3 regions of the Cupriavidus sp. SHE genome follow, and region 3 is predicted to be linked to each of the others. Evidence: predicted binding sites of a transcription regulator. Region 3 holds the regulator's gene; each other region holds the start of a gene.
What was found. The regulator sigma-54, encoded in region 3, starts transcription at its own class of promoters, with help from an activator protein. The targets are predictions, from matches to a motif close to TGGCANGNAANCTGCTTT.
Positions count from the first base shown of each region.

Region 1: RN01_RS32575 (phenol hydroxylase subunit) is a predicted target of sigma-54. The motif match lies at 4,650-4,667, and genes of this name have one in related genera.
Region 2: RN01_RS01830 (GTP cyclohydrolase II) is a predicted target of sigma-54. The motif match lies at 7,904-7,921, and genes of this name have one in related genera.

Region 1 covers NZ_JWMB01000050.1:105,470-115,680, forward strand. The annotation lists gene RN01_RS24395 (efflux RND transporter periplasmic adaptor subunit) at 1-386, opposite strand, end outside; gene RN01_RS24400 (FAD-binding oxidoreductase) at 505-1,917, opposite strand; gene RN01_RS24405 (FadR/GntR family transcriptional regulator) at 1,978-2,676, opposite strand; gene RN01_RS24410 (sigma-54-dependent Fis family transcriptional regulator) at 2,780-4,408, opposite strand; gene RN01_RS32575 (phenol hydroxylase subunit) at 4,736-4,933, shown strand; gene RN01_RS24420 (aromatic/alkene monooxygenase hydroxylase subunit beta) at 4,977-5,972, shown strand; gene RN01_RS24425 (MmoB/DmpM family protein) at 5,984-6,256, shown strand; gene RN01_RS24430 (aromatic/alkene/methane monooxygenase hydroxylase/oxygenase subunit alpha) at 6,285-7,832, shown strand; gene RN01_RS24435 (phenol hydroxylase subunit P4) at 7,849-8,211, shown strand; gene RN01_RS24440 (NADH:ubiquinone reductase (Na(+)-transporting) subunit F) at 8,232-9,302, shown strand; gene catA (catechol 1,2-dioxygenase) at 9,330-10,211, shown strand, end outside.
Region 2 covers NZ_JWMB01000005.1:22,220-32,430, reverse strand. The annotation lists gene RN01_RS01870 (DUF1254 domain-containing protein) at 1-127, opposite strand, end outside; tRNA gene RN01_RS01865 (tRNA-Arg) at 782-858, opposite strand; gene RN01_RS01860 (hypothetical protein) at 977-1,867, opposite strand; tRNA gene RN01_RS01855 (tRNA-Leu) at 2,240-2,326, opposite strand; gene RN01_RS01850 (amidohydrolase family protein) at 2,434-3,714, opposite strand; gene RN01_RS01845 (TetR/AcrR family transcriptional regulator) at 3,798-4,460, opposite strand; gene upp (uracil phosphoribosyltransferase) at 4,460-5,152, opposite strand; gene RN01_RS01835 (URC4/urg3 family protein) at 5,302-6,609, opposite strand; gene RN01_RS01830 (GTP cyclohydrolase II) at 6,606-7,844, opposite strand; gene RN01_RS01825 (acyltransferase) at 8,051-9,151, opposite strand; gene RN01_RS01820 (acyl-CoA dehydrogenase family protein) at 9,915-10,211, shown strand, end outside.
Region 3 covers NZ_JWMB01000039.1:89,457-99,667, forward strand. The annotation lists gene RN01_RS19680 (dynamin family protein) at 1-50, shown strand, start outside; gene mutY (A/G-specific adenine glycosylase) at 182-1,333, shown strand; gene RN01_RS19690 (LON peptidase substrate-binding domain-containing protein) at 1,355-2,008, opposite strand; gene rapZ (RNase adapter RapZ) at 2,055-2,945, opposite strand; gene RN01_RS19700 (PsiF family protein) at 3,060-3,401, opposite strand; gene hprK (HPr(Ser) kinase/phosphatase) at 3,607-4,578, opposite strand; gene ptsN (PTS IIA-like nitrogen regulatory protein PtsN) at 4,647-5,102, opposite strand; gene hpf (ribosome hibernation-promoting factor, HPF/YfiA family) at 5,578-5,931, opposite strand; gene RN01_RS19720 (RNA polymerase factor sigma-54) at 5,982-7,460, opposite strand; gene lptB (LPS export ABC transporter ATP-binding protein) at 7,584-8,375, opposite strand; gene lptA (lipopolysaccharide transport periplasmic protein LptA) at 8,401-9,045, opposite strand; gene lptC (LPS export ABC transporter periplasmic protein LptC) at 9,108-9,734, opposite strand; gene RN01_RS19740 (SIS domain-containing protein) at 9,738-10,211, opposite strand, start outside.

The sequences.
Region 1 (10,211 bases), on a different contig from region 3:
ACCTGGACCTGGGCGCGCGCCTGCGCGGCGGACGCCTCGACGTCGCGGCTTTCGATCCGCGCGATGATCTCGTCCTTCTTGACGCGGGAGCCTTCCAGCACACCAAGCCACTCCAGCCGGCCCTGCGCCTTGGATGCTACCGCCGCCTTGCGCTGTGGCACCACGTAACCGGTGGCGTTGAGCAGCGTGAAGTTTTGCGACGGGTATGCCGAAGTGACCGTCGCCGTTTCCACGGTCTGGGGCCCGGCCAGCTTCAGGCCGATGCCGGCCAGCACGAGGATCACCACCGCAATGATCGCGTAGCGCAGCCAGGGACGGCGGCGGCGCTGGGCGGGCGCCATGGCGCTACGATCGATTTTCAGCTTGCTCAGGTCTGGATCAGCCAATTTAAGATGCGTCGTGAAAACGGACGAATGCCGAGAAAGGCCCCCAGTATAGCGAGTGGCAGTGGCCGGCAGGCGGCTCGTTACAAGGGGCGCAAAATGGCCGATGACTGGCCCAAATTTAGAGCAGCTTGCCCGGATTCATGATCCCGCTAGGATCGAACACCTGCTTGATGGCACGCATCAGGCGCAATTCGAGCGGGTCCTTGAGCGCCAGGAACGACTCCCGCTTGAGCTGGCCGATGCCGTGCTCGGCGCTGATGCTGCCATCGTAGCGGGCCACCTCTTCCAGCACGTCCTCGCTGACGGCCTTGCCCTCATTGAGCGCCCATTTCGGATCGGCGCCAAGCGGACGGGACAGGTTGTAGTGCAGGTTGCCATCGCCGAAGTGGCCGAAGATAAAGGGCCGGACGCCCGGGTGACGCGCGGCCAGACGGGTTTCCATCGATGCCATGAAGTCCGGAATGGCTTCGATCGGCAGGGATACGTCGTGCTTCAGGTGCAGCCCGTCGGCACGCTGGGCCTCGGAGATTTCCTCGCGCAGGCGCCACAGGCTCTGCAACTGCGCCAGCGAGGCCGAGACGGCGGCATCCAGGCACAGGCCCTGTTCGAGCGCATCGCCGATGACCGATTCGAGCAGGGCGTTGAGCACATCCTCGGGCGCGGTGTCCGCGATCTCGACCAGCACGTAGGCCGGATAACGTTCTGCAAACGGGGCATGAATACCCTCGACATGCGTCAGCACCAGATCCAGGCAGGCGCCGGTAAAGAACTCATAGGCCTGCAACCGTGCGCCGCAGCGCGCGAACAGCAGCGAGAACAGTTCCAGCGCTTGCTTGGGCGATTCCACCGCGGCCAGCACCACGGCGCGGGAATCGGCGCGCGGCAGCAGGCGCAGCGCGGCGGCGGTAATGATGCCGAGCGTGCCTTCCGAGCCGATCAGCAACTGCTTGAGGTCGTATCCGGTGTTGTCCTTGCGCAGCGTGCGCAGGCCGTGAAAGATCTCGCCGTTTGGCAGCACAGCCTCCACGCCGAGCACCAGTTCGCGCGTCATGCCATAGCGCACCACGTTGACGCCGCCAGCGTTGGTGGCCAGGTTGCCACCGATCTGGCAGGAGTCCTCGGCGGCCAGCGACAGCGGGAACAGGCGGTCGGCGTCCTCGGCGGCACGGCGCAGGTTGCCGAGAATGCAGCCGGCCTCGACCACCATCGTGTTGGCGATCGTGTCGATCGAGCGGATCTTGTCCATGCGATCGAGGCTGAGCACGACGTTGGTCTGGTTGCCGTCCGGAGCGGCGCCGCCACACAGGCCGGTATTGCCACCGCGCGGCACCACGGGCACACCAGCCTGCTGGCACAGCGCCAGCGCCTGCGCCACCTGTTCGGTTGTGCGCGGACGGATTACCGCCTGCGCCTGGCCCTTGTAGAGTCCACGCCAGTCGGAGAGCCAGGGTGCCACGTCGTCGGGTGCGGTGGTCACGACGTCGGGGCCCAGGGATTCGGTCAGGCGTTGCGCGAAGTTCGTATCGGACATGATCTGCGGTCGGGAAAAGGCGGAGATAAGTAGAAGTTAAGCGGGCATCGGGCGAAATCGTCAGCGAGGCTGGCGCATGGGCAGGCCAAGCCGGGCGGCGGCGTTGCGCAGGTGCGCGGCGGCGTGCAGGCGGGCCTGCGCGGCATCGCGGGCGCGGATCGCATCGAAGATCGCCACGTGCTCGGCATGGACCTGCTCGGGCAGGCCCGGCTGCCGGCTGGAATTCAGGCGCGCGGTGCGCACTGCCTGATGCAGTTGCAGCGTCATGTACTGCAGTAGCTGCAGGTAGTACTTGTTGTGCGTGGCCGTGGCGATGGCGATATGGAACTGGATATCGGGTTCCACGCCGTGATCGGCATCATCAAGCTGGGCCGCCAGCGCGTCGAGCAGGGCGCCCATGCGGGCAATGTCCTGCTCCGTCCGGTGCAACGCGGCCATGGCGGCAGCGGCGCTTTCCAGATCAAGACGCAGCTCGAAGATATCGGCCAGATCGGTGCTGTCGGCGCCGCCGCTCAGACGGAAACCGCTGTCACTGACACGGGAACGCACAGTGCTGCCCAGACCCTGGCGGCTTTCGACCATCCCAAGCGACCGTAGATGCTCGGTCACCTCGCGAATCACGGCGGCGCTGACACCGTAGCGCTCGGCCAGTTGCTTGCCGGTCGGCAGCCGGGCGCCAACGGGAAACGTGCCGTCGGCAATCTCGCCACGCAATTGCTGGATGACGCGCTCGGTCAGGGTGATGGGTCGGGTCTGCATGGGACGACACCTTACCCTTTTCTGGTTATATGAAAACCTAGGGTAAATACTTAAACGCTCAGGTGTCGAGCGGGCTGGGCCAACTGCCCCAACTGCCCCAACGCTACTTTTTCAACCGATACGCCAACTGCGGCCGCGTGATCCCCAGCATTCGCGCCGCCGACGACAGGTTGCCACGCGTCGTCGTCATCGCCAGTTGCATCAGCTTGGCCTCGATTTGCGGCAGAGACACCTGCTGGTTGAGCAGTTTTTCGATCAGCGCGTCGGCGTCCTGGCTGGGCTCCTCGCTGCCGGCAGCCTGCTGGCTCGCGAACAGATGAGCGACGTCGATCATCCCGGTGGCAGGCGCCAGCAAGACGCCACGCTCGATCATGTTTTCGAGTTCGCGGATATTACCGGGCCACGGGTATTGCACCAGCGCATCGCGCGCCCGCGTGGTCAGGCCGCGCACCTGCTTCTGATACAGCGCGTTGAAGCGCTGGATGAATGACTGGGCGAGCTCGGGGATGTCTTCCCTGCGCTCGCGCAGGGCGGGGATCGAGATTGGATAGGTGCTGATCCGGTAGAACAGGTCAGCACGAAACTGGCCGTGCTTGATCGCCTGCGCCAGATTGACGTTGGTGGCGGCGATCAGGCGGACGTTGACCTTGCGCGCCTCCACGCCACCGAGCCGTTCCACTTCGTTGTTCTGCAGCACGCGCAGCAGTTTGACCTGCGCGGCCGGCGGCAGGTCGCCGATTTCGTCGAGGAACAGGGTGCCGCCATGCGCGCGTTCAAAGCGGCCGGGGCGCGACTGCTGGGCGCCCGTGTAGGCGCCTTTTTCCACGCCGAACAACTCGGATTCGATCAACTCGTGCGGGATCGCCGCGCAGTTGACCGCGACGAACGGCTGCTCGCCGCGCGGGCCGTGATCGTGCAGCCAGCGCGCGAACATTTCCTTGCCGGCACCGGTCTCGCCCGTCAGCAGCACGGTGATATGGCTGTCTGCCGCGGCGGACAGCAGGTTGAAGGCTTCACGGAACGCCGGCGACTGGCCGATCAGGTTGCCCTGGTTCGCGCCACACAGTGTTTCGCGCAGTGTGCTGACTTCCTGCTGCAGGGTGAGCAGGTCACTGATGACGGAGTCGGGTTCGAAGTACTTCAGGTACTCGGGATCGTTCCACGTCTCGGCCGGCTTGCCGACGATGCGGCAGAGGCTGTCGCCGCGCCGCTCGCATTCGGTCTCCTTGTAGATGACCAGTCGGTCCATGAACGTGCTGCTGTAGCCCGATGCGTAGCCAAGCTGCACCCAGCAGCCAGACTCCTCGCGGGGCAGGGACTCCATCACGGGCGCTTCGCCCTCCCAGGAGTCCTGCCAGAGAAACTCGCCATAGAAGTGGCCGGTGTCCCGGTCGATCTCCAGGCGAACCGGGTCCACGCGCGTGACGCCTTCGAGCATGTGAAGCTGCGGCCCCCACAGGAAGGCATCGTTGGGCGAACTGGCCAGTTCTTCACTGCGCTCGCGCTTGACCATCTCGGCATCGCGCATGCCTTGCGCGTAGCCCATGCGGATCAGCAGCCCCTTGCCGCGTTCGACGCCGAGCGTATCGAGGATTTCCTTGCGCAGGTAGCTCAGCGCCTCGGTGTGCATCAGCACCATGCGCGACTGGCCAAGGCGAATCTGCGCGGCCTTGGCGTCGATGGTCAGTAGCGAAGCCAGCTCGAACGGCGGCTGCGCGGGGGGTGTTGTCATCCTTGTCACTCCAGATTCCGGCGGGCTTTCGAGCCTCGTTTTTGCGTAGCCTAGCACGGCATCCGGCGTTGCCGGAGCCCGGAAATCCCGCATCTGGAGCGCGTGCTGCGGCGCAGCGCGAGACGATTTGATCATTTGATCAAATCCGCCTGAATCACCTCATCAAATCATCAAGCGGGTTGGCCGGCCAGAATGCGGCCGATTGACCGGGAGCCCTTGCGCCACAACGGTCTGCATCGCCTGGCACGCCATTCGCTATAGCTCTCCCACCTGAAATCACGAGACAACGCACACGCACCGCGATGTGCGGCGCACCAGGAGCGAGACATGACATATCCCCCTCAGGCACTTCAAGGTCACTGGCATCACCATGCCCCGCGCTACGTGCGCGTGACCGGGCGCAGCGAGCGCTGGGTGGAGTTCGAGTTTTCGATCGGCGATCCACAGATCTACGTGGAACTGGTCATGCCGCCCGAGCAGTTCCAGTCGTTCTGCGCCGAGCAGCGGGCCGAGCTGCTGCAGTAATACCCAAAAACGCCCCCACTCGACATCCGAGGAGACAACCACCATGCAAATCGATATCCGGACCGACGCCAGCGTCACTCCGATCCGGCAGACCTTCGCGCATATCGCGCGCCGGCTCGGCGCCGACAAGCCGGCCACGCGCTATCAGGAGGCGATGTACGACCTGCAGCCGGTCACGAGCTTCCACTACCGGCCGCTATGGCAGCCGCAATACGAGCTGTACGACGCCCGGCGCACCCGCGTGGTCATGCAGGACTGGTATGCGCTGAAGGACCCGCGCCAGTACTTCTACGGCGGCTACGTCAATGCGCGCGCCCGTCAGCAGGAGACGATGGAGAAGAACCTTGAGTTCGTGGACAAGCGCGGGCTGCTGAGCCGGTTGCCCGACGATGTGCGCGAGCTGCTCACGCTGGGCGTGGTGCCGCTGCGCCACGTCGAATGGGCGGCCAACATGAACAACGCGTCGATTACCGCCTACGGTTTCGGATCGGCCATCACGCAGGCCGCGATGTATCACACGATGGACCGCCTGGGTATCGCGCAGTACCTGACCCGTATCGGGCTGCTGATCGGCGACAAGGCCGCCGTGGACCAGGCCCGCGCCGCCTGGATGGAAGACATGGCCTGGCAGCCGCTGCGGCACGCGGCGGAGGACCTGCTGGTGCGCGATGACTGGTTCGAGCAGCACGTGGCGCAGAACCTGGTACTCGATGGCCTGATCTATCCGCTGGTCTACCAGCAGTTCGACGCGCGCCTGTCCGCAACCGGGCCCGCGTTTTCGCTCGTGACCGATTTCATGTCCGCCTGGTACGCCGAGACCACGCGCTGGGTCGATGCCACCGTGAAAACGGCCGCACAGGAAAGCCCGGAGAACGCGGCGGTTATCGCTGGGTATGCCTTCGGCTGGCTCGATCGCTTCACGCACGCGCTGCGCCCGCTGGCGCACCGGCTGTTCGGCGAGGATGCCGAGTCCGAACTGGCCAATGCCGTCGAAGCGCTGGGCAAGCGCCTGAGCGGTCTGGGCCTGGCACGTCAATGACGGAGACAACCATGAGCGACGCCATCGTATTTATCGCCCTCCAGACCAACGACGACATGCGCCCGGTGATCGAGGCGATCGAGGCCGACAACCCGCACGCCACCGTCAACCACTACCCGGCGATGGTCAAGATCGACGCGCCGGGGCGGCTAGAGATCCGCCGCGCCAGCGTGGAGGAGCGCATCGGCCGCCCCTGGGACGTGCAGGAGCTGCAGCTTGGCCTGATCTCCCTTGCCGGAAACATCGACGAAACCGAAGACCAGTTCGTACTGGCGTGGCGCTGAGCCAGAACCCCAAGACAGGAGACAAACCATGACAACCGCCACTGCCATCGCCTCCGCCGCCCGCGCGGCGACCCGTCCGAAGCTCTCGCTCAAGGAGAAGTACGCGGTACTGACCCGCGACCTCGGTTGGGAGACCACGTACCAGCCGATGGACAAGGTGTTTCCGCACGACAAGTTCGAAGGCATCGTGATCCATGACTGGGACGGCTGGGAAGACCCGTTCCGCCTGACGATGGATGCGTACTGGAAGTTCCAGTCCGAGAAGGAGCGCAAGCTCTACGCGATTATCGACGCGTTCCAGCAGAACAATGGCCAGCTCAACGTGACCGACGCACGCTACGTCAACGCGTTGAAGCTGTTCCTGACCGGGGTGTCGCCGCTGGAGTACGCGGCGCACCGTGGCTTCGCCATGGCGGGCCGCAATCTGCGCGGCGTGGGCGCGCGCGTGGCGTGCCAGATGCAATCGATCGACGAACTGCGGCACTGCCAGACCCAGATCCACACGATCAGCCACTACAACAAGTTCTTCAACGGGTTTGCCGACTGGCGCCATCTGCACGACCGGCTCTGGTACCTGTCCGTGCCGAAGTCGTATTTCGAGGATGCGATGACCGCCGGGCCGTTCGAGTTCATCACGGCGATCTCGTTCTCGTTCGAATACGTGCTGACCAACCTGCTGTTCATGCCGTTCATGTCCGGTGCCGCCTACAACGGGGACATGGCCACGGTGACGTTCGGCTTCTCGGCGCAGTCCGACGAGTCGCGCCACATGACGCTGGGCCTGGAAGTGGTCAAGTTCATGCTCGAGCAGGACCCCGCCAACCGGCCGATCATCCAGAAGTGGATCGACAAGTGGTTCTGGCGCGGCTACCGGCTGCTGACGCTGGTGGCGATGATGATGGACTACATGTGCCCCAAGCGCGTGATGAGCTGGAAAGAGGCGTGGGAGATCTACTTCGAGCAGAACGGCGGGGCGCTGTTTGCCGATCTGGCGCGCTATGGCATCCGGATGCCCAAGTATCACGAGCAGGCCGCCAAGGAAAAGGATCACCTGTCGCACATCGCATGGTCGATCTTCTACAACTTCAACCACGCCGCGGCCATCCACACGTGGGTGCCCGAGCCGCACGAAATGGACTGGCTGGCGCAGAAGTATCCCGACAGCTTCGACACGCATTACCGGCCGCGCTTTGACTACTGGAAGCAGCAACAGGAGGCCGGCCAGCGCTGGACCAACCCGGGCCTGCCGATGCTGTGCCAGGTGTGCCAGATCCCGATGGCCTTCACCGAGCCCGACGACCCGACGCAGATTTGCTATCGCCATGCGGAGCACAACGGCGAGCACTACCACTTCTGCTCGGATGGCTGCCGCGACATATTCCAGGGCGAGCCCGAGAAGTACGTGCAGGCATGGCTGCCAGTGCATCAGATCTTCCAGGGCAACTGCGGCGGACCAACGCTGCCCGAGGTGCTCGACTGGTACCACCTGAAGCCCGAGGATCGCGGCGACTACGCCGATTCGCCCGACCGCGCGAACTGGGAGCGCTGGACCGGGCAAGGCAACAACCGTTCGTGAACAAGGAGACCAGATCATGCCAGTCATCGCATTGGAACCGGGCTACACCGGCGAGGTCCGCGACCGGATCGAAAACTTCCACGGCAACCAGCTTGTGTACTTCGGATGGGACCAGCACCGGCTGTTCTGCAGCCCGTTCACGCTGCCGTTGCCGCCCGACATGCCGTTCGGCGCGTTGGTCTCCGACGTCATCGCGCCGCTGCTGGGCGCCCACCCGGAAGGCGCCCGGATCGAGTGGGCGCAGGTGCAGTGGTTGCGCGGCGATACGCCATTCACGCCGGATGCGGCCGCAAGCCTGGTCGACAACGGGCTTGGCCACAAGTCGCTGCTGCGCCTGCGTACCCCCGGCCTGCCGGGCATCGCCGGCTCGGCCAACTGAACTTGCTGCAGGAGGTTGCCATGACCTATCAGCTCACCATCGAACCGCTCGGCCAGACCATCGACATCGCCGAAGGACAGACCGTGCTTGACGCCTGCCTGCGCGCCGGCGTGTGGCTGCCCCATGCCTGCGGGCATGGTCTGTGCGGGACCTGCAAGGTGCAGACGGTGGACGGCGAGATCGAACACGGCGAAGCATCGCCGTTCGCGCTGATGGACTTCGAGCGCGAGGAGGCCAAGTGTCTGGCCTGCTGCGCCACGCCGATGTCCGACCTGACGATCGAGGCCGACATCGATCCCGAGCCCGACGCGCAGTTCCTGCCGCTGATGGACTTCACCGCCGAAGTCACGCGCATTGAAGCGTTGACGCCCACCATCAAGGGCGTGTTTCTGCGTGTGGAGGGTGTGGAAGGGGGCGCTGCGCTGCGCTTCCAGCCGGGCCAGTACGTCAACGTATGGATCGGCAAGGAAGCCACGCCGCGCGCGTTCTCGATCGCGTCGGCGCCATCGGCGGACGAGATCGAACTGAATATCCGGCTGGTGCCGGGCGGTAGCGCCACGACCTACGTGCACGAGCAACTTGCCGTGGGCGAGCGCCTGCAGCTATCGGGGCCGCTCGGGCGCTTCTTCGTACGCAAGAGCGATCCGCGCCCGCTGGTTTTCATGGCGGGCGGGTCGGGATTGTCGAGCCCGCGTTCGATGATCCTCGACCTGCTGGAGTCCGGCGACCAGCGCCAGATCGTGCTCGTGCATGGCGCACGGACCGCTGACGAACTGTATTACCGCGAGGCCTTCGAAGCGCTGGCCACCCAGCACGACAATTTCACCTATGTGCCCGTGCTGTCAGCCGAGGCGCAAGGCAGTACATGGGCCGGCGAGCGCGGCTACGTGCACGAGGCCGCCGGGAGTCATTTCGGCTACGACTTCCGTGGCTGGCGGGCCTATCTGTGCGGGCCACCGCCGATGATCGAGTCTTGCATCGCCGCCCTGATGCAGGGGCGCTTGTTCGAGAAAGACATCTTCACCGAGAAGTTCCTGTCGGCGGCAGACGCCAGCCAGGCCACCCGCAGTCCGCTGTTCCGCTCACTCTGAAGTATTTCCACCACAAAGGAGACAACCATGGACAAGATCCAGATCGACACCGTACTGAACCGCATCGAGGAAGCCACCGGCCAGCACGCCAACCCACGCATCGCGGCCATCGTGCATCGGATGGTGCGCGACCTGTTCCACATGATCGAGGACCTGGATATCCAGCCCGAGGAATTCTGGTCCGGCCTCAATTTTCTGGCCGAAGCCGGCCGCTCGGGCGAACTGGGCCTGATCGCGCCGGGGCTCGGGTTCGATCACTTTCTGGACCTGCGCATGGACGAGGCCGAAAGCCAGGCAGGCATTGCCGGTGGCACGCCGCGCACGATCGAAGGTCCGCTCTACGTGGCAGGCGCGCCGGTGGCGCAGGGCGAGGCGCGCCTGGACGACGGTACGGGCGAGGGCGAAGTGCTGGTGATGGAAGGGCAGGTCAAGGATGGCGCGGGGCAGCCGCTGGCCAATGCCGTGGTCGAGGTCTGGCACGCCAACGCACTCGGCAACTACTCGTACTTCGACCCGACGCAGAGCGCGTTCAATCTGCGTCGCAGTATCGTGACCGATGGCGAGGGCCGCTACCGCTTCCGCAGCATCATGCCGGTGGGCTACAGCGTGCCGCCGAATGGGGCAACGGACCGTCTGCTCAAGCAGCTCAACCGCCATGGCACCCGCCCGGCGCATATCCATTTCTTCATTTCGGCGCCGGGCCATCGCAAGCTGACCACGCAGATCAACATCGATGGCGATCCGTACCTGTGGGATGACTTCGCTTTTGCCACGCGTGAAGGGTTGGTACCGCCGATCACGCGCGTGAGCGATGCGGCGGCAATGGCCGCGCTTGGCGTGGACAAGCCGTTTGCGTCGATCCGCTTCGACTTCACGCTTCACGCGGACCAGGCAGATGCTCCGCAGGCC
Region 2 (10,211 bases), on a different contig from region 3:
TCGCTTGGTCGGACGGCGGCTGTTCGACGGCCGAATCAGTTGCCGAACGCTCCGACGTTGACGAGCAAGCGGAAAGGAAAACGGCAAGCGCAACTGCGCCCGCCAATCTGCGGATGGATGAATTCATGACCCCGTTTCCCATGGGAATGGCGGCCTTCCGGGCATCAGCAGGGGCGCGAGTTGCTCCGGAGGCGCATCTGATAGGGACGAATAATGTGCTTCCGGGTTGGCGGCTGTCAATGGCCCCGGCGAGTGGTTGCGCGGGGAAACGTACATTGGGGTTGGATTTTTTGGGGGGCTATGAAAGGCCGCAGGATGCTTTGGGTGCTTGCCAGTTCGTGCCCTGTGGACCGAGTGCGTTCACAGATATTCAGGCGAAAGCGGCATCTACACGAAGCGCACAAGCCCAAATGCTGATCCAAGGGGTTTCTGATTGTGCGACGCGGCCTTTAGGGCACAAGTTCTCAGGCGAGCGAAATGCCATTTGGCATCGAAGGGCCGGCGACTAATCTCTGGGCTTATAAGCCCTGACAGAACGACTTGAGGGCAACTGCGCTATCCAGCGCCGCCGCGCTCTCGCAGTTGTTCGAATCAGGATGCCCGCCAGCCGAACATCGTTTCGCCGCCTCTGCTTTGCGCCATGGAATACCGCAGCGGCCATCGCATACGAGTGGGTCAGCGTCTTCAGTTGCGTCAACCGAGCACAATCGAGCCGGACACACCCTCGCACAGCAACCCAAAATGAAAAAGGGCTTCCATTGCTGGAAGCCCTTCTAATAGGTGGCGCGGCTGGCAGGATTCGAACCCACGACCCCTTGGTTCGTAGCCAAGTACTCTATCCAACTGAGCTACAGCCGCACGCGAGGCCCGAATTGTATCGCAATTCGCATCGCGCGCAAGTACTTCGTGAAAATTATTTCTCGAATACCAGATACTCCCTCGTCAGACACTACCGCGACACTGCTTCCACCATCCCTTACCAACGGTATCTGGCACCCAGAGTTCCGCCCGCGTTGCGTCCTGCGCGCGCCTTGACCCATAGTTTCAGGCCGGTGGTCGAATTGCTGTGCGCGCCGACGTTGAAGGACAGCAGACCACGCAGCACGTCGGTGTCGATGCGCGTGCCGTTGATGTTGATGGTGCGTGCGCGATTGTCTTGCCACCAGTCCGCTTCGACGAAGGGGTAGACACCATTCAGGCGCGTGGGTGCGGAGCTATACAGCCGCACGGCCAGCCCGGTGGCATTGGCCTCGCCCGGTGGCGCGTCCCAGTTGCCGGCTACCGGCGCCATGCCAGGACGGTATGCCATCTCGACACGGGACTGCAGGGTCGGACCGGATCTGTTGCGCGACAGCGGCGTATCCATCGCCAGTGCCATGGTGCGCGTGCCGCCATCGACGAACCCGGTTGCCGTTGTCATGTCATCGAGATGCAGCATCGCCGGACGCGTGCCGGCCCGGTATGTTTCGACCTGGCGATCGATCGGTCCCGCGCTGCCCACGACCTCATGCTCTCCGCCGGGCACCGCCATCTGCTCCGAAGCCAGCACGTTGACAGGCGCGGGCTGATCAGGATCGTCGTCCATGGCCACCATGCGAGGTGGCTCGAGCGATGGGGATTCCGGTGTGGCGGCTTCCGCAGGCGGCGTGCCCGCGTCGCGTTTGTCCTGGACAATCGATGGCGGCGTATCCGCGCCCGGCGGCCCGCTCGCAAGTTCCTCGGCGCAGGCCGCGGCGCTCGCAAGCAGCACGATCAGGAAGCCCAGATGGAGACAGGAATGGTGCCCTGGGTGCGCGGCGACACAGCGCTCCCAGCCGGGACAATGCCCGGCGCCCTCCCCTCTCCCGCACGTGAACAGTACGGACATGGCAACCACCTTGCCGGGCGTTATTGAATCGTGCCCGATCAAACTGGAGCATAGGTCAAAGCCGGCGTGTCAGTTAGACCGTAATGCGGGTTGCCGGACGGGAGCGGCACGGAGTGGCGCGCCCTGAGGATTGCCTGATAGTGTCAATCATTCTTCCTGGAGCCGGTCCTCTCAGGGGAGAAACGAAAAGAGCCCCGCTTGCGCGGGGCTCTTTGAATTTGGTGCCCAGAAGAGGGCTCGGTCACCCATGCGCGACCCCGGGTTGCGCTTGCAAGCGCAACCTTTTCTCGTCCTCGCGAAAGGCCCTCGAGGGCCTTTCTTTCCGGGCGGAGAAACGAAAAAAGCCCCGCTTGCGCGGGGCTTTTCTGAATTTGGTGCCCAGAAGAGGACTCGAACCTCCACAGTGTTGCCACCGCTAGGACCTGAACCTAGTGCGTCTACCAATTCCGCCATCTGGGCTTCGTTTCGCTGCATTGCTGCTGCGATGCGAAGAAAGAGATTATGCTGAGCAAGCCGATCTCTGTCAACACAAAATTCATCGATTCTTCAAAAAACGCGCCACACCGTCATGCCCGGTGTAACTGAAAGTCGACTTGAGCCGGTCGACCCTCGATCGTCAGCATCGTGGTGGCCGGCGCCGTGCGGGCGATGACATTCCCTGCCCGCATCACCAGCAGCCGGGTTGCGCGCAGGCGGAGCGCCTCCACCGGGTCCCGCGCCTGCAGCAGCACCAGATCGGCGCGGCAGCCCGGCGAGATCCCATAGCCTTCGAGACCCAAGATACGTGCCGGCGCCTCTGTCACAGCGGTGAAACACGCCCGCATGGCGTCCTGCCCCGTCATCTGCGCGACGTGCAGACCCATGTGGGCCACCTCGAGCATGTCGCCCGAGCCAAGGCTGTACCAGGGGTCCATCACACAGTCGTGACCGAAGGCCACAGGAATGCCGGCGGCAAGCATCTCGGGCACGCGCGTCATGCCGCGCCGCTTGGGATAGGTATCGTGCCGCCCCTGCAGCGTGATGTTGATCAGCGGATTGGCGATGGCCGATACGCCGGCCTCTCGCATCAGCGGCAGCAGCTTGGAGACGTAGTAGTTGTCCATCGAATGCATCGACGTCAGATGCGAACCCGTGACGCGTCCCTGCAAACCCAGCCGTACCGATTCGCTCGCCAGCGTCTCGATATGGCGCGACATCGGATCGTCGCTTTCGTCGCAATGCATGTCCACGCGCAACCCGCGCTCGGCGGCTTCCTCGCAGAGCATCTTCACCGACGCCACGCCGTCGGCCATCGTGCGCTCGAAATGCGGAATGCCGCCCACCACATCGACGCCAAGGTCCAGCGCGCGGCGAAGGTTGTTGAGCGCATCCGGTGCGCGCAACAGACCGTCCTGCGGAAATGCCACGAGTTGCAGATCCAGGTAGGGCCTGACGCGCTCGCGCACGTGCAGCAGCGCCTCCGTGGCCAGCAGGCGCGGATCGCACACATCCACGTGGGAACGGATCGCCAGCAGCCCTTTGGAGACGGCCCAGTCGCAATACGCCAGCGCGCGTTCGACGATGGCATCCTGCGTAAGCAGCGGCTTCAATTCCCCCCACAGCGCGATGCCTTCGAGCAGCGTCCCGGACTGGTTCACGCGCGGCAGGCCGTATGACAGCGTGGAGTCCATATGGAAGTGCGCATCGACGAACGGCGGCGAGACAAGCTGTCCAGCGGCGTCGATCTCCTCGCCCGCCGTTGCCGCGATCCGTGGCTCCACCGCCGCGATCCTGCCGTTGGCAATGCCGATATCGATATCGGTACGTCCGTCAGGCATATTGCAGTGGCGCAGGATGGTGTCGAACATGAGGCGTCCCTTGTGATCCCGATGGCGGTGACGTGTCAATGGTAGACGAAGACTGCATGGCAACTGCCACGCATGATGCTGGGTCAGGCCAGCGAGGCTTCCTGATCCAGCCCGCAGCCACGCAGCAACAACGCCACCAGGTGCTCGGTGGCGCGTTCGAAGTCCTCGGTGTCGAGCTGGCTGACGCCCAGTACGGCGCAGACCTGCGCATCGAAGTCCGCGTAGGTCTGCGTGGCGGCCCAGATCGTGAAGAAGAGGTGATAGGGGTCGACACGGGCCATCTGACCGTCTTCAATCCACGAGCGAATCACCATGGCCTTGCGCGTCACCAGTTCGCGCAACGCTTCACGCAGCACGCCGCCGATCTCAGGCGCGCCGTGCAGCAACTCGTTGGCGAACACGCGAGACGCGTCCGGATGGCTGGCCGACAGCCGCATCTTGGCGCGGATGTACTGCTCCAGCGCCACGCGCGGCGCATGGTCGGCGCTGATGATATCGGTCTCCGATAGCCAGAGCTGCAACGTGTGCGCCAGCACCGCGCGGTACAGTGCCTGCTTCGTCCGGAAGTAGTAGTGCAGGTTCGACTTCGGCATGCCAGCGTGCAGCGCGATGTCGGCCATCGTGGCCCCGGCGAACCCCGCGCGCGCGAACACGTGTTCCGCGGCGCGCAGGATCTGCGCCTCATTCTCCTGCCGGATACGGCCTCCCGCTTCGCGCACGGGCGGCGCAAGCGCCGGCGCGCCCATCATTTGGTGCCGTAGAGCCGGTCGCCGGCGTCGCCGAGACCGGGCACGATATAGCCGTGCTCGTTGAGTTGCTCGTCAATGGCCGCCGTGACGATGCACACATCCGGGTGCGCCGCCTGCAGCGCGCGCAATCCGGGCCGCGACGCGATCAGGCAGACATACTTCATGGTGGTCACCCCCGCTTCCTTGAGACGGTTCAAGGCGGCGATGGCCGAGTTGCCCGTGGCCAGCATCGGGTCGACGACGATCACCATCCGCTCGCCGATGTCCTCGGGCATCTTGAAGTAGTACTCGATCGGCTCCAGCGTCTCGGGGTCGCGGTACAGGCCGATATGACCCACGCGAGCAGCCGGCAGCAGTTCCAGCATCCCGTCGAGAAAGCCGTTGCCGGCACGGAGGATCGATACCAGACAGAGCTTCTTGCCGGACAGCACCGGCGACTGCATGGGCGCGATCGGCGTGCGGATCGAGATGATCTCCATCGCCAGATCGCGCGTGGCCTCGTAGGTCAGGAGCTGGCTGATCTCCCGCACCAGGCGCCGGAAGTTGTCGGTGGTGGTGTCCTCGTTGCGCACGAGTGTGACCTTGTGCTGCACCAGTGGATGATTCACGACCATGACCGAAGGCGACGTGGCCTTATCGGGGTTGACATAGGTCTCCGCGGCCGCCGCCGCGGCTGGCAGATCGTTCATGGTGCGCTCCTTGAGTGACAAACTCTCGTGAAGTTCGGGCAAGGCGGCCCTTGGGCCCGCCACGCCTGGGGCTGCCAGCGAATCGTTTCCGTTGTCTGCTGTCTGTTATCTGCTGCCTGCTTCCGTGCGTTCGATCCATGCGCGACGCGCTAGAACACCGTGCCGTCGCTCTGTATTGCGAACGGTGGCGGCCCGCCCGGTGGACGCCGCTGCGCCGCGACACGCCGCCCCGCCGCCCACGTGCCGCCCTCGAGCACACGCGCCAGCGGAAAGTCCGCTTCGCTCAAGCCGAGCGCCTGCCGCACGCCATCCGCGATCAGATCCAGCCCCGTCACGGTCAGCGCGCGCCATTCGACGATCTCCGGCTCATCCACCGCGTGCGCGCGGCTGGCGAACGTGGCATCGCGCGGCACCATCAGTTCGAAGTCGTACAGCAGGCCACCGTTGCGGTACTCGGGCAGACCCGTCAGCGCATCGAGCCCGGTCACGGTCAGCCCCGCATCCTCCAGCGGCTCCAGCAACGAATAGGTCAGCCATTGCGTGAGTTTGTGGAACGGCACCATGCCCTCGGGCGCCGCCGGATGCCGCCAGCAATCCCCGAGCGAGATCCCCTGGATCTGCAGCCGGCCTGGCCACACAGGGCCCAGCGCCACCAGCAGCGTGCGCAGCACGAAGCTCGCTTCGATCCGCCCTTCGCGCGCATGCGAGGCCAGATAGTCATACAGGTTGCCGAGCCGTGCCGGACTGCCAAACACCGCCGGTGTGTCCTGCATCACCTCCCCGAGCCGGCGCAGAAGTCCCGCGCGGCCTTCCAGGCCGACCAGCGGGTTGTGCTGCGCCACCTGGAACGCCGAGGCAATGGTCGAGGCGTCGATGCGGCAAAGGCGATCAGCGTCGGAACGTAACGGATCACCTTGCCCGGCGGAAAAGCCGCCACGCGCGAACAGGTCGAAGCTGGCAACGCCAAGTCCCTCCGAACGCGTCAGCATCATGTCGCTGGCCGCATCGCGGTAGCGCCAGTCGGGCCCGGCGCCCGCATCGAGCAGCACGCTCGGGATCACCAGATCGATACCGATCCGCGCGCGCTCCTCGCGATGCTCGGGCCCCGACATGCCCGCGCGCTCGCACAGGATCTGCCAGCGGTTGATCGTGGCCTGCCCCGGCCCGCCGCTTTCAAAATGGCGCCAGCGGCTGTGATACGGCACCTGCAGCGTCGGATAGCGGCGGCGAATCGTCGCGGCCACATAGTCGGCGATCGCGTGAACGCGGTCCGGGTGCCACGTGAACAACTCGGATTCCCCCGAGGCCACGAAGTCCGTCACCACCGCGCAACGCGTTCGCACGGCTTCCGCACTGAGCAGCGCGGCCGCGGGATGATCGGGTGGAACGGGGCTATGCCAGCCGCTGCCCATGCCATCGTCGCGTCCTGCCCTGCCTCCTTCCGGAAATTCATTCATTCCTTCAACCCCCTGCCCTTTGCCTGGGCGAGTTCCTTGGCGTCTGGCGGCGTGTACCTGGAGAAATAACCCGCCGCCACCTTCGCATCGATTTCCACGCGCGCATCGGCCGGGATCAGGGACTCGGGAATCGCCACCTGCTCCACCACCTCGATACCCTGCGCCGTCAGCGCGCCATGCTTCATGTTGCTCATCGAGGCCCAGCGATCGATCCTCCTGATCCCGAGCCAGTGAAATACATCCGGCATCAATTCCTGGAACCGCATGTCCTGCACGCCGGCCACGCATTCGGTACGTTCGAAGTAGGTTTCGGCGCGGTCGCCGCCCACCTGGCGCTTGCGCGCGTTATAGACCAGGAACTTCGTCACCTCGCCAAGCGCGCGGCCTTCCTTCCGGTTATAGACCACCAGACCCACACCACCCTGCTGCGCCATCTCGATACAAACCTCGATACCGTGCGCCAGATACGGGCGGCATGTGCAGATGTCCGACCCGAACACGTCGGAGCCATTGCATTCGTCATGCACGCGGCAGGCCACACGGGTGTCGGGCTGGCCCAGCTTCGTGACATCGCCGAAAAAGTAGAGCGTCATGCCGCCGATCGGAGGCAGGAACACCTTCAGATCGGGTCGCGTCACGAGCTCGGGAAACATGCCGCCGGTCTGCTCGAACAGGCTGCGGCGCAGCACGCTCTCCTTGATATTGAAGCGGCGCGCGATGCCGGGCAGGTACCAGACCGGGTCCACCGCTGCCTTGGTCACGCGCACGTCGCCATTGGCCTCGAGGATGTCGCCGTCGGGCTTGAGCCGTCCGGCCGAGATCGCGGCCATGAGTTCGGGCATGTTGATATGGGCACGCGTGATGGCGATGGTCGGACGGATGTCCACCCCGGCGGCGATGCGGTCGGCGAAGACGGTGGAGACCAGGTGGCCCCAGGGATCCAGCGACACGATCCTGTCCGGATCGCCCCACTGCGGATGCGGGCCGATGGCTTCGGCCGGGGATGTATCGGTCAGGTCGGGACGATGCGCGCGCTGCAGGCTGCCCGCCGCCACTGCGAGCGCGCGATAGATCGCATAGGCGCCGGCGTGGGTACCGATAACGTTGCGCTGCGCGGGGTCTGTCAGGCTGGCAATGACTGGCCCCCGCTCGGCCGCCGTGGGTGCGCCCCAGTGAATCGGCTCGGCCGGCTTGTCGCGGCGTGTGTGCGAGGTCAGAACGATATGATCGGACATGGCAGCCTCGTCTCCCCGGATCGAAACCTGACCAGTTGGTCAGGTTTAAATATCCATACTAGGCAATGGCCATGCCAACCCTCAACTGGGGTTGTTACCGTGAGTGACATTCCGCACGCACCGGACGGGTGCGGAATGCATGACGAAGGCGGTACATGCTGGTGCGCCCGCACCAGCATTGATTTGACGAGGTTTGCGGCGGCCGCTCAGGCCTGGGGCTTCTCGCCCCGCGTCCACTTGCGGGTGTGAATGCCTTCCTTGACGAAGTCGATCACCGCGCGCAGCGGGCTGGCGGCTTCCACATAGCGATGGAACACGGCGCCAGCTACGTTGCTGGCGACCCACGCCAGCAACATCCCCAGCGCGTTGAGCACCGGCTGGCCCGGAGCGAAATGGAACACCAAGGCGTTTACCACCAGGCAGACCGGAAAGTGCACGAGGAAGACCGAGTACGAGATCTTGCCGAAGTATGCGGTGACCCGGCCACCCGGCCAATGCTCGAGCCAGCCACCGCGGCGAGAGATGGCCAGCACCAGCGCCGTGACCAGCGCGACGGCGATACGCAGGCGGAAGTCCATCGTCAGGGCCGCCACGCCAACCGCGCCAAGCCCGATCAGGGCCACCGGAGAACGATCGGGGTTCGACGCCCAGTACGCCAGCGTGCCCATGCCGTAGGCGCCAAAGAAGTAGATCGCCCAGATATCCCAGGTGGCATCACGGTTGAACCAGAACAGCGAGGCCACCGCTAGCGCGGCCACCGTCGGCACGCCCAGCGGCAACGTATCGCGTGACACCGCGCGCGCCAACCAGAGCGCGAATACCAGCAGCGCGAACAGTTGCAGATCGATTGCGATATACCAGACGCCCGCGGACAGCGCGTCAACATCGAGGATGTTGTGCAGCAGCAGGATGTGCGCGATGACCTGCGTCAGGTGCGGCGCGGCGGGTATCGAGTCGTGATGCATCCACGTCCGCGCGATGGCGGCGCCGATGATCGCGACGAGCATCGCCACGGTGTAGGGCACGACCAGCTTCTGATAGCGGCGCCATACCGTGGAAAACGGGCTCTGGGCGGTCAGGCGTCCCGCAGGAGCCAGGCTGCGCGCGGCAAGGAATCCACTGATGACCAGGAACACCTGCACCGCGATGCGCGCGTAGTCAGACAGCCAGCCGATCAGGCCGGGGGCCAGAGATTGGGCGGCGTCGGACATCGGCCCATAGAAGGCCAGATGGTGCAACACGATCAGCTGCGAGCTGACCGCCTTCAGCGCGTCTACACACGCCAAACGAGAAGGCCGGGGGCTCATTTGTTATATGTGAGATACAAAGTGGGGCGCATTGTACCTCCATTGTTGCGTTTCAAAATGTGGAGAGTGGGTAACGCATGTAAGCAGGTGTACTGCCCTCCTGCGTTGCATCGCTTTCGACTGAACTTCCGCCACTGGCACTAGCTTATGAAAAGAAAGCACAAATTACCGGTGGCATTTGGACAAACCGGCCACGTTTCTCAAATGCAGACATACAGGCATGGGCATGGTTGTCCTGTCCCCGTGAGCGGCGCCCACACCGTTTGGGCGAGCTTTTTCGTCTCCATAAAAAATTCGTATGAATGGTATGGAAAAGAAGAATGCCCTGACTGTCGTCAATATTCTCTCGACAAGCGACCTGAATCGGGCCAAAGCACCCGCTCCTGGCGGTGCCTGCCACTGGATCGAACGAGGCAATGAAACTTCCGGGATTGCGAAGCACGATGAGCGCTTCGATCAATCTTCGCAGAAGTTAAGCTATTTTCTACCGCACTCGCTGACAAGATTCGCGCTCCGCGTCGCGCCACCCTGGAGCGACGGGTCGCATCCGACCTCCACGGCTTCGCGCTCGGCAAGCCACTCGGGTTAGGTTTTGGAGTATTGACGCCCTTTGGGTCGGCTTGTATAAAAGTTGCCGTACCCGCCACCTTCTGCAAGTGTTTTAGAAAAATAAGACTGTGGCATGGAACAACCTTGATCCGATTTTCCGGCAGACCGATGCCCGCGTGGCACGGCTTCCCAGGGACGCAACAAGGAGACAATTGTGGACGGACTGGAGACATTTCGGCAGGAGGCGCATGCCTGGCTGGAAGCGAACTGCCCGGCGGAGATGCGCCAACCGGTGCGCAACGAGGACGACATCTGCTGGGGCGGGCGCAAGTTCCGCTATCAGTCCGATGCGCAGCGCCTGTGGCTGCAACGCATGGCCGAAAAGGGCTGGACCGTTCCGGAGTGGCCGACCCAATATGGCGGCGGCGGGCTCAGTCCGGCACAGGCCCGGGTGCTGCGCGCCGAAATGGCCCGATTGAACTGCCGGACGCCGCTGCAGAGCTTCGGCATC
Region 3 (10,211 bases):
CGCGCAGGCTGGTGGACGCGCCCCCGGAAGCAACGGCGCGCGCGGCGTAGTCGGGAGCGTTCCCCCCTCGTCCACTTGTGGGGGAGGGGGCAGGCCCGGCCGTCTGGGAAGGGTATTGCAACTGCCGATGTATCATGTGGCGCCGCCTTTGAGCGGCGCTTTTTCTTTTCAAGATCCCGCAATGCCCCGCAAGCCTGCCGCCGCCCCCGCCATGCCCGAAACCTTCGCCGTGCCATCCGATTTCGGTATGCGCGTGGTGACGTGGCAGCGCCAGCACGGCCGACACGACCTGCCCTGGCAGAACACACGCGATCCGTACCGCATCTGGCTGTCCGAGATCATGCTGCAGCAGACGCAGGTGGCAGCGGTGATCGAGTATTTCCAGCGCTTCGTTGCGGCGCTGCCCACGGTTGCCGCTCTGGCGGCAGCGTCTGCCGACGAGGTCATGGCATTGTGGGCCGGGCTGGGCTACTACTCGCGCGCGCGCAATCTTCATCGCTGCGCCAAGACCGTGGTGGATGAGCACGCTGGCGTGTTTCCGACCGACCCCGAGGTGCTCGTGACGCTGCCCGGCATCGGTCGCTCCACGGCTGCGGCGATCGCGGCGTTCAGTGCCGGCGTTCGTTCTCCGATCCTCGACGGCAACGTCAAGCGCGTCTTCGCGCGTGTGTTCGGCATTCACGGTTATCCCGGCGAGCGCGCGATCGAAAATCGGATGTGGGCGCTGGCCGAACAGGCGCTGCCGCCTGCCGGACGTCATCAGGCAGATCACATGGTGGCCTACACGCAGGGATTGATGGACCTCGGCGCCACGATTTGCTCGCGCGGCAAGCCAGCCTGTCTGGCCGACGCAGAGGCGTGCCCGCTCGTGGCCGATTGCGTGGCCCGCAAGGACAACCTCACCGCCGTGCTGCCCACGCCGAAGCCACGCGCGGCGATTCCGGAGCGCAGCACCGTGATGCTGATCGTCCGGCATGGACGTGATGTGCTGGTGCAGTTGCGTCCCAGCAGCGGCATCTGGGGCGGGTTGTGGAGCCTGCCCGAAATGCCGGTCGACACGGTACCGTTCGATTCGGAGGCCGCCGAGGAGTCGGCGCTGGAGTTAGCCCGCGCGTATGGCTCGCCTGCGCGCGCGTATCTGGCTGGCGAGCTGACGCACGTGTTTACCCATTTTCGCTTGCTGATTCGCGCGATTCGCGTCGATCTGGACACTGTCGCGCTTGAAGGTGATGCCGCGAGCCGGTGGCTGTCTCTTGACGATCTCGATATGCTTGGCACCCCGGCCCCGGTGCGCAAGCTGCTGGAAGATCAGGCGAGGTTCGGACTCTTCTGATTTGCCCGCTCGGAAGGCGGCTCAGACGATGTGGTGCTGTCGCATGTAGCGATGCACGATCTCGATGCGCACGCCGGCATCAGGTAGCTCCATCAGCATCTGCTTGGCCTTGAGTGGCACCGGCAACAACTCGCACAGCCGGTTGACCACCCAGCTCGGATCGTCCCAGAGATAGGGCTCTCCGAAGGGCAGTTTCGGCTTGTCGGGCTGATCCGTGTGGAGCGAGGTCACGATTCGACGCAACGCGGCCAGGCACTCGCCCAGCAATTCCAGCTTGCAGTCGATGACATCCGGAGGCAGCAGTTCCACGTTCGCCACGAGCAAGCCGTCATCGCGCGTGGCGTGGGACAGCACCCGGAAGCGTTGGCGTCCGCGCGTTTCAATCAGCAGGACGCCGAGTTGCTCCACGTTGCAATCGACGATCTCCGCAAGGCAGCCGATGGATTCGGGTTCGGTGGTCTGGCCCGGCTGCGCGACTTCCTCTCCGGTGGCAATCAGACAGACGCCGAACGGCAGATGGTCGCGCATACAATTGCGCACCATGTCGACGTAGCGTTTCTCGAATACACGGAGAGGCAGACGGCCGTCTGGAAACAGGACCGTGTGCAAAGGGAACAGCGGCAGCGCATCCAGGGTAGCGGAATCGGATGCGGTGCCGGAAAGAAAGGTCGACATGCGGTTGGCCGGCTCCAGTCATGGGAAAACGGCGGGGCGCCGCGCGTCAGCTAGCGGGGGCCAACTCGCGGTGTCTGACCAGCACATTACCATGTGCCCGGAAGTAGTTGGCAAGTCTTTCCGCGATGAACACGGAACGGTGCTGGCCTCCGGTGCAGCCGATGGCGACTGTCAGGTAGCTGCGGTTGTCCGCAATGAAACTCGGCAGCCACTTCTCCACATAGGCGCGGATATCCTCGGCCATGGCCAGCACCATCGGCTGGCTCTGCAGGAAGTCGATGACTGGCGCATCGCGCCCAGTGAGCGGGCGCAGCGCGAGATCGTAATAGGGGTTCGGCAGGGAGCGCACGTCGAAGACGAGATCGGCGTCGCTGGGCACGCCGTGCTTGAACCCGAACGACTCAAACAGCAGCGTGAGCTGCTGGCTGTTCTTGTTCTCGTTCTCGTCTTGAATCAGTTCCTTGATCCAGCTGCGCAGCGTATTGGTACGCACGTTGCTGGTGTCGATGCGGTGGGCCGATTCCGCCAGCGGGCTTAGCAGCTCCCGCTCCTTCTCGATGGCCTCGATCAGCGAGGTATCGTTGGGCGTGCCAGCGGCCGTGCCAACTTCGACTTGTGCCGAAAGCGGGTGGCGCCGGCGCGTTTCCGAGTAGCGCTGAACCAGCGCATCGGTGCTGGCGGTCAGGTACAGCACCTGTACCTGATGGTTCGCGGCCAGCTCTCGCACCGTATCGGGCAGTCGCGCGAGCGATTCGCGGCTGCGGATGTCGGTGGCGACACCAAGCTGTGAGTAGCCCTGATCCGCCAGATAGCAGGCGAGTTCGGGGATGAACTGGGCCGGCAAGTTGTCGACGCAGTAGTACCCCGCGTCTTCCAGTACGTTCAGCGCGACTGACTTGCCCGAGCCGGAAATTCCGGTGATAAGGATGATCCGCATAGCGATGCAAGCATAGCATCGCGTGATGGCGGCGTCATGACACCTTCCTTAAAGCAAAATGGCGAATCGTCGCCGATTCGCCATCATTGCCATGGGATCTGTCAGATCTGGCGATCAGGCCGCCGGCTTTGACAGGCAATCGCTCATGGACTTCTTGTAGTCGTCGCCCTTCTTGCCCTTGTTTTCCTTCGAGCAGGCCGACATCTTTTCCTGCTGGGTCTTCGGTGCGGCCGGCGCGGTGGCTGCCGCGCTGCCCGACAGGCAATCGCTCATGGACTTCTTGTAGTCATCGCCCTTCTTGCCCTTGTTCTGCTTGGAACAGGCCGACATCTTTTCCTGCTGCGCGGTCGGGGCCTTGCCAGACTTTTCAGCGGCCGGGGCCGAGGCGCCTTGGGCGAACGCGCCCGTGGCGAACAGAGGGGTAACCAGCACGCACATCGCGATCAGTTTCTTCATGCTTCTCTCCTGGCTGTGGAAACACATCATGGCCGGACGCCGACCTTCAGGATGCAGCACGGCGGCTGGCGGTACCGGACTGGGCTCGATGCCCATTGAAGCACAAAACGGCGCGCGCCCAAAGCGCGTTGACGAGGGGAGGCCGGCCGCTTGTAAGCAATTGAAAGCGACGCCGGCGTTTCACAAAACCGCCGGAATTGTCTGATCAGAGCAGCCGACCCTGGCCGCGGGAAACCACGTCAGCCTGCATTGCTGCCCGCTGACGGTCCATGAAGTCGCGCAGGGTATCGATGCCACGCAGGCGCAGTATCGTGTTGCGGACAGCGGCTTCCACCAGCACGGCGAGGTTTCGGCCGGCTGCCACCTGGATCTTCACCATGTGGATCGGGAGGCCAAGAACGTCGAGGTACTGGGAATCAAGCGGCAGGCGCTCGAACTCGCCGTCGTTGCGGCGCACCAATTGCACCACGAGCTTGAGCTTCATCTTCCGCCGCACGGCGGTCTCACCGAAGATCGTCTTGATGTCGAGCAGGCCCAGGCCGCGGACTTCAAGCAGGTTCTGCAGCAACGGCGGGCAGCGGCCCTCAATGAAATCCGGGCCAAGCCGCACAAAATCGACGGCGTCGTCGGCCACCAGGCCATGGCCGCGCGAGATCAGTTCCAGGCCCAGTTCGCTCTTGCCAAGGCCCGACTCACCCATGATCAGCACGCCCATGCCGAGGATGTCGAGGAACACGCCGTGCATGGTGACGCGCGGCGCGGAGATGCGCGACAGGTACAGGCGGAGGTGGTCGATGACGGCCGCCGAGGATACCGGCGTCGTGAACAGCGGAGTCGACGAGCGCGTGCAGCGCAGTTCCAGATCGGGCGGCGGCTCCATGCCATCCGCTACCACCAGGAATGGCGGCTCGAGCAGGATCAGCTCGCCCATCTGACGCTTGCGGGGTTCGTCGTCGAGGCGCTGGTAGTAAAGGATCTCGGGTTTACCGAGCACCTGAATCCGGTTTGGGTGGATGAGGTTCAGGTGGCCGACCAGATCGGCAGCCGATGTTGCCTCCCGCGCGAATTCCACGTCGAAGGCACGATCGGCCCCTTCCAGACCGGCGACCCAGGAGAGTTTGATGTCGGCTGCGTTATCGTCGAAGATCGACTGGGAGGTGACGCCGGTGAGTTCCATGCGGGATGACTTTTCGGGAGGGGCTGTATCGCGGGTATCGCGTCAGGCTGCGCTGGCCTGCCGTCGTGTCAGGGGTGCCACTGGGTCAGTAACTCGTGGACCGCTTCGGGCGTGGGTAACGTGGCCAGTCCTTCACGCATTTCGCGGTCCGACAACAACTGGGCGATTTCCGAAAGAATCTCCAGGTGCTGCTGGGTGGCCTGCTCGGGAACAAGCAGGAAGATCAGCAGCGACACCGGTTTGCCGTCGGGCGATTCGAACGGAATTGGCTCGGCCAGGCGCATGAAGGCAGCCAGAGGCTGCTTGAGTCCCTTGATGCGGCCATGCGGAATGGCGACGCCGGCGCCAAGACCGGTAGACCCGAGCGATTCGCGCGCGAACAGGTTGTCGGTCACGGTGGCCCGGGCTACGCCATGGTTGTTCTCGAACAGGAGCCCGGCTTGCTCGAAGACCCGCTTCTTGCTGGTGACGGTGACGTCGAGATTAATGTTGCCGGGTGGCAGCAATTTGGCCAAACGATTCATGGGCGATGCACGAGGAGTCAGAAAGGCGAGCCGACGCACATGAGTCGTCCCGCTGCGTTGGGCAATTCAGGCTATTGAGCGCAAAAGGACGCCCGCATTGGAGCGTCCGGCCATTATAGAGCAGGGCCACTGCGCACTTGTGCGCTGCGGCGCCGGCGCCGCGAGTGGTGCCGCGAGCTTGCCGGTCGGATTGCCCACCCAGAAAACTGCGCCCGCTATCGCGTGATCTTTCGCCACGCGGAATGCCGGGCCGGTTGTCCGGGGCCGTCCTGTCTGTAGTTGTTGTATGGCGCAGCATACACCGAGCGGCGTCAGTTGCGAACACCCTCGGCTGACCAAATGTTGCAGGGCTGGTACTTGGGTAACGGGTGCGCCAGCGGCGCGTCCGCCTCGCGCCCATCAAAAAAGCCGCGCAGATGCGCGGCTTTGCTCTTCCTATCTATCCTCTAAGGGGCGACCTGGTGTCGCCGCCAACTTATTGTTGTTGTAGTTGTTCGGCAGCCATCTGGTACTTGACCGCTTCCCGGTCATGCCCTTGCACGCGGTCCTTGTAGCGGATCACCTGGCGGTCGAGCTTGTCGACCAGGCAGTCGATTGCAGCATAAAGGTCTTCATGATGCGCTTCGACGAAGATGTCCTTGCCCTTGAGGTGCAGGTTGATTTCCGCGTACTGACGCTTGTCCTTTTCCTTATGGTTGTCTACGGATAGCAGCACGCTTACGCCAATGACCTGATCGAAATGTCTGACAATTCGCTCCAGTTTCGTTTCCACATACTCACGCAGCGGCGGCGTGATGTCGAGGTGGTGTCCACTGATCTTGAAGTTCATAGCGCTTCTCCTTCTGAAAGAGCCGCACCAGGCAGGCGGTTGCGGCTCGGCTACAAAGTCTTGCGGAGATTGACTGCGGGGATCTTCAGCGCTTCGCGGTACTTGGCCACCGTGCGGCGTGCGACCACAAAGCCCTGTTCGCCCAGCAACTCGGCGATGCGGCTGTCGGAAAGGGGATTCCTGGGTTCTTCGGCTCCTATCAGTTGCTTGATCAGCGCGCGGATCGCCGTGGATGAGGCCGCGCCGCCAGTCTCCGTGGAGACGTGGCTACCAAAGAAGTACTTCAACTCGAAAGTACCCATCGGCGTGGCCATGTATTTATTCGTAGTCACCCGGGAAATGGTCGACTCGTGTAGACCCAGTGTATCGGCAATCTCCCGCAAAACCAAGGGGCGCATCGCGATTTCCCCGTGCGAGAAAAAGTTCCTTTGACGTTCCACAATTGCCTGCGCAACACGCAGGATCGTGTCGAAACGCTGCTGAATGTTCTTGATGAGCCACCGCGCCTCCTGGAGCTTCTGCTGCAGCCCGGCCGCACCCGCTTCCCCTTTTGCACCGCGCAAAATCTGCGCGTACATGTCGTTGATGCGCAGACGCGGCATCACGTCGGGATTGAGCTGCGCGATCCAGCTACTGCCACTCTTGCGCACGAACACATCCGGTACCACGAAGTCCGCTTCCGGACGGCTGTAGGCATGTCCGGGATACGGTGCAAGCGAGCGGATCAGATCGTGCGCGGCCTTAAGTGCAATTTCGTCAACCTGCAGGGCTTTCTTGAGCCGCGTGTAGTCACGCACGGCCAATAATTCCAGGTGGTGGTTGACGATCGATAATGCAAGGTCCCGCTGCGGATGTTGCAGACGGCGCAGTTGCAGGGTGAGGCATTCCGCCGCGTTGCGCGCACCCACGCCAGGCGGGTCGAAGCTCTGCAGCAGGGTCAGTATCGCCTGCACTTCATCGACTTCGAATTCGAGTTCCTTGGGCAGTTCCGAACAGATCTCGTCGAGCGTTGCGCCCAGGTAGCCGTCGTCGTCGAGCGACTCGATCAGGAAGATGGCCAGGCCCTTGTCACGCGTGGAGATCTTCAGCGGCGTGAGCTGTTCCATCAGGTATTCGCGCAGCGTGGGTTCCGCTTCGCGAAGCTGCATCGGCGACTTCTCGTCATCGTCGCCCTGAGGGCGGCGAGCGAAATCGTCCAGGCTCCAGTCGCTGCCGTAATCGTCACTCGCGCTGTCGCCGTAGCTGTCGTCTTCGCCATTGGCGCCGTTCGTGCGATCGTCGCCGTTACCTTGCGGTTCGGAAGATGCTGGCGCCGGGGCGCTTTGCAAGTTGACCGACCCGTCCGCGGCCACGCGCAGCGGGCTTTCGATCCAGTCGTTCTCGCGTTCGAGCAGCGGGTTCTCGGTCAGCGCCTGCTCGACTTCCTGTTGCAGCTCCAGTGTGGATAACTGCAGCAGCCGGATGGACTGCTGCAGTTGAGGAGTCAGAGCCAGATGCTGGGAAAGTCGAAGCTGAAGCGATGGTTTCATGCGACCTATTCTATGCGCATCTTCCCGTTGTTGGAACGGAAATTGCTATCACCTATCGCTGGCACTTCGTGATCGCCAACGGCAAGTTGACGAATGCTGCAAAGCGGCGTCGCGGCCGCTTGATCACATGCGGAAGTTCTCGCCCAGATAGACGCGTCGCACGGACTCGTTGGCGATGATTTCCTCGGGCTGTCCCTCGGCCAGCACGGTGCCTTCGCTGATGATGTATGCGTGGTCGCAGATGCCCAGCGTTTCGCGCACGTTGTGGTCGGTAATCAGCACGCCGATGTTGCGTGCCTTCAGGAAGCTGACGATGCGCTGGATCTCGCCCACGGCGATCGGGTCCACGCCCGCGAATGGTTCGTCGAGCAGGATGAAGCGCGGCGCCGACGCCAGCGCGCGCGCGATTTCCACGCGGCGGCGCTCGCCGCCCGACAGCGATAGCGCCGGGTTGTTGCGCAGGTGGGCGATCTGCAGGTCATCGAGCAGCGAGTCGAGCCGGCGATCGATTTCCTGCTTGGGCAGTGGCTTGCCGTTGACCACTTGTAGTTCCAGCACCGCGCGGATGTTCTCCTCCACGTTGAGCTTGCGGAAGACCGAGGCTTCCTGCGGGAGGTAAGACAGTCCCATGCGCGCGCGCTCGTGGATGGCCAGGCCGCTGATGTGCTGGCCATCGAGCACGATATCGCCTTCGTCCAGCGCGACCAGTCCGACGATCATGTAGAACGACGTGGTCTTGCCCGCGCCGTTCGGGCCGAGCAGGCCGACGACCTCGCCGCTCTTGACGTCGAGCGAGACGTCCTTGACCACGGTGCGCGAGCCATAGCGTTTCTTCAGATGGCGCACGACCAGCGTGCTGCTATCCGTGGATGGGGCGGAAGAAGCCTGGTCGGCGAGCGTGGCGGTATCGTTCATCGGGTACGGATGGAGCTTGAAACGGTCAGGGCTTGGCCGGCTGCGAGGACGGCTTCAGGTCGAGCGGCGCGCCCGCAGGCGCGCTGGCCTGGTTCGCGCGCGGCGACAGCACGGCGCGCACGCGGCCAGAAGGGTTCCCGGCGGACGCGTTGTTGTCGCCGCCGGTTGCGGTATAGAACTCATTGCGGCTGTCGTACGTGATTACCGCGCCGCGGATTTCATCCAGGATCTTCGCGCCGACACCGGAAACGCGCGCCGCGCGTGCATTGCCGATCAGCTTGTTGATCTCCGACTTGCCGTCGTATTCGATGCGGTCGCCCCAGCCATCGATGTACTCGTCCACGCCGTCGCGTTTCTGGCGGATATAGGCTTGGCGGCCCGGCTTGGAGGTGGCGATGGCGTACTGATAACCCTCGGGGTCGGTGCGCAGTTCGGCGGCATCAGACTTCAGCACCATCGTGCCCTTGGTCAGCACCACGTTGCCGGTCAGCGTGTAGATCTGCTTGACGTCATCGTAGCTGGCATTGTCGGCTTCCAGCACCAGCGGCTTGGTCTGGTCCGCGCGCTCGGCGAAAGCAGGCTGGGCCAGGAACAGGCCGATGGCGGCGATGGCCGCCATCAGGGCGGGCGCGGTGCGGCGACAGGACGATGTCGTCAGGGAAGCAGTCATTTTTGGCTTTGCTGAAAGGGGAAGGCAGCAGTCAGGCGGACGGTGGGGCGCAAATCCCGATGTCACTGGGCGCTGGCCTGCCCCGGCGAATTCATGATGATGGTGCCGCGAACGTTACCCAGCAATTGTACTTCGCGGGTGACGTTGTTGAAGATCAGGCCGTTGGCGTTCATTACCGACGGTCCGCGCGTCAGTTCCACGGGCTTGTCTGTCTTGACGATGTCGTCGTTGACCAGTAGCTGAAAGTACTGCGACGCCGCCGTCATGCGTGGGTCCTTCGACACATCGGTACCCGCCTGACGCACGATGAACGCATTGCCGTACAGGTCGATGATCGAACCCTCGGCATTCATCACGCCGCGATTCGCGTTGGCGGTAACGGGCGGGCGATCCGGCTCGTAGTTGCGCATGGCCGGCGTGGTCACCTCGTAGGTCTGGTCGTCCTCGAAATGGACCATCTTCACGCCGGTGAAGCGGATCTTGGTATTGCCATCCTCGGCCAGCTCCGTGGCCGAGAAGCGGTCCATATAGTAGTCGGGGACGTGCCGCTTGACCTGCGCCTGCGCCGTGGCTTCATGCGGCGAGTTGATCTGCACGAGCCAGAACGTGCTGCCGGCCACGATCGCCATCAGCAGCAGCGGCAGCAGCCGCATGACCAGGCCGGTGATTCTGGACAGGAAGTCTGGCATTGATCAGATGACCTTGGCCCGGGTCAGGTCATGGATGTGGAGCGCGCCCGCCAGGTGGCCATCGTCATCGACGACGAGCAACTGGTTGATGCGGTTCGTTTCCATGATCTGCACGGCTTCCACGGCGAGCTTGTCGAGATGCACGGTGTGGGGGTTGCGGTGCATGACCTCGCCGATCGGCACGGTCTTCCAGTCGCGCGGCGTTTCCAGCAGGCGGCGCAGGTCGCCGTCGGTGAACACGCCCACGGCGCGGCCGTCGGGGTCCACCACGGCGGTCATGGCCATGCCCTTGCGGGTGATTTCCATCAGGGCCTGGGCCAGCGGCGTGCTTTCACGCACCGCGGGCACCGCATTGCCGGTGCGCATCACGTCGCGCACGTGGGTGAGCAGCTTGCGGCCCAGCGCGCCGCCGGGGTGCGAGCGCGCGAAGTCGTCTTCGCCAAAGCCGCGCGCGTCGAGCACCGCCACGGCCAGCGC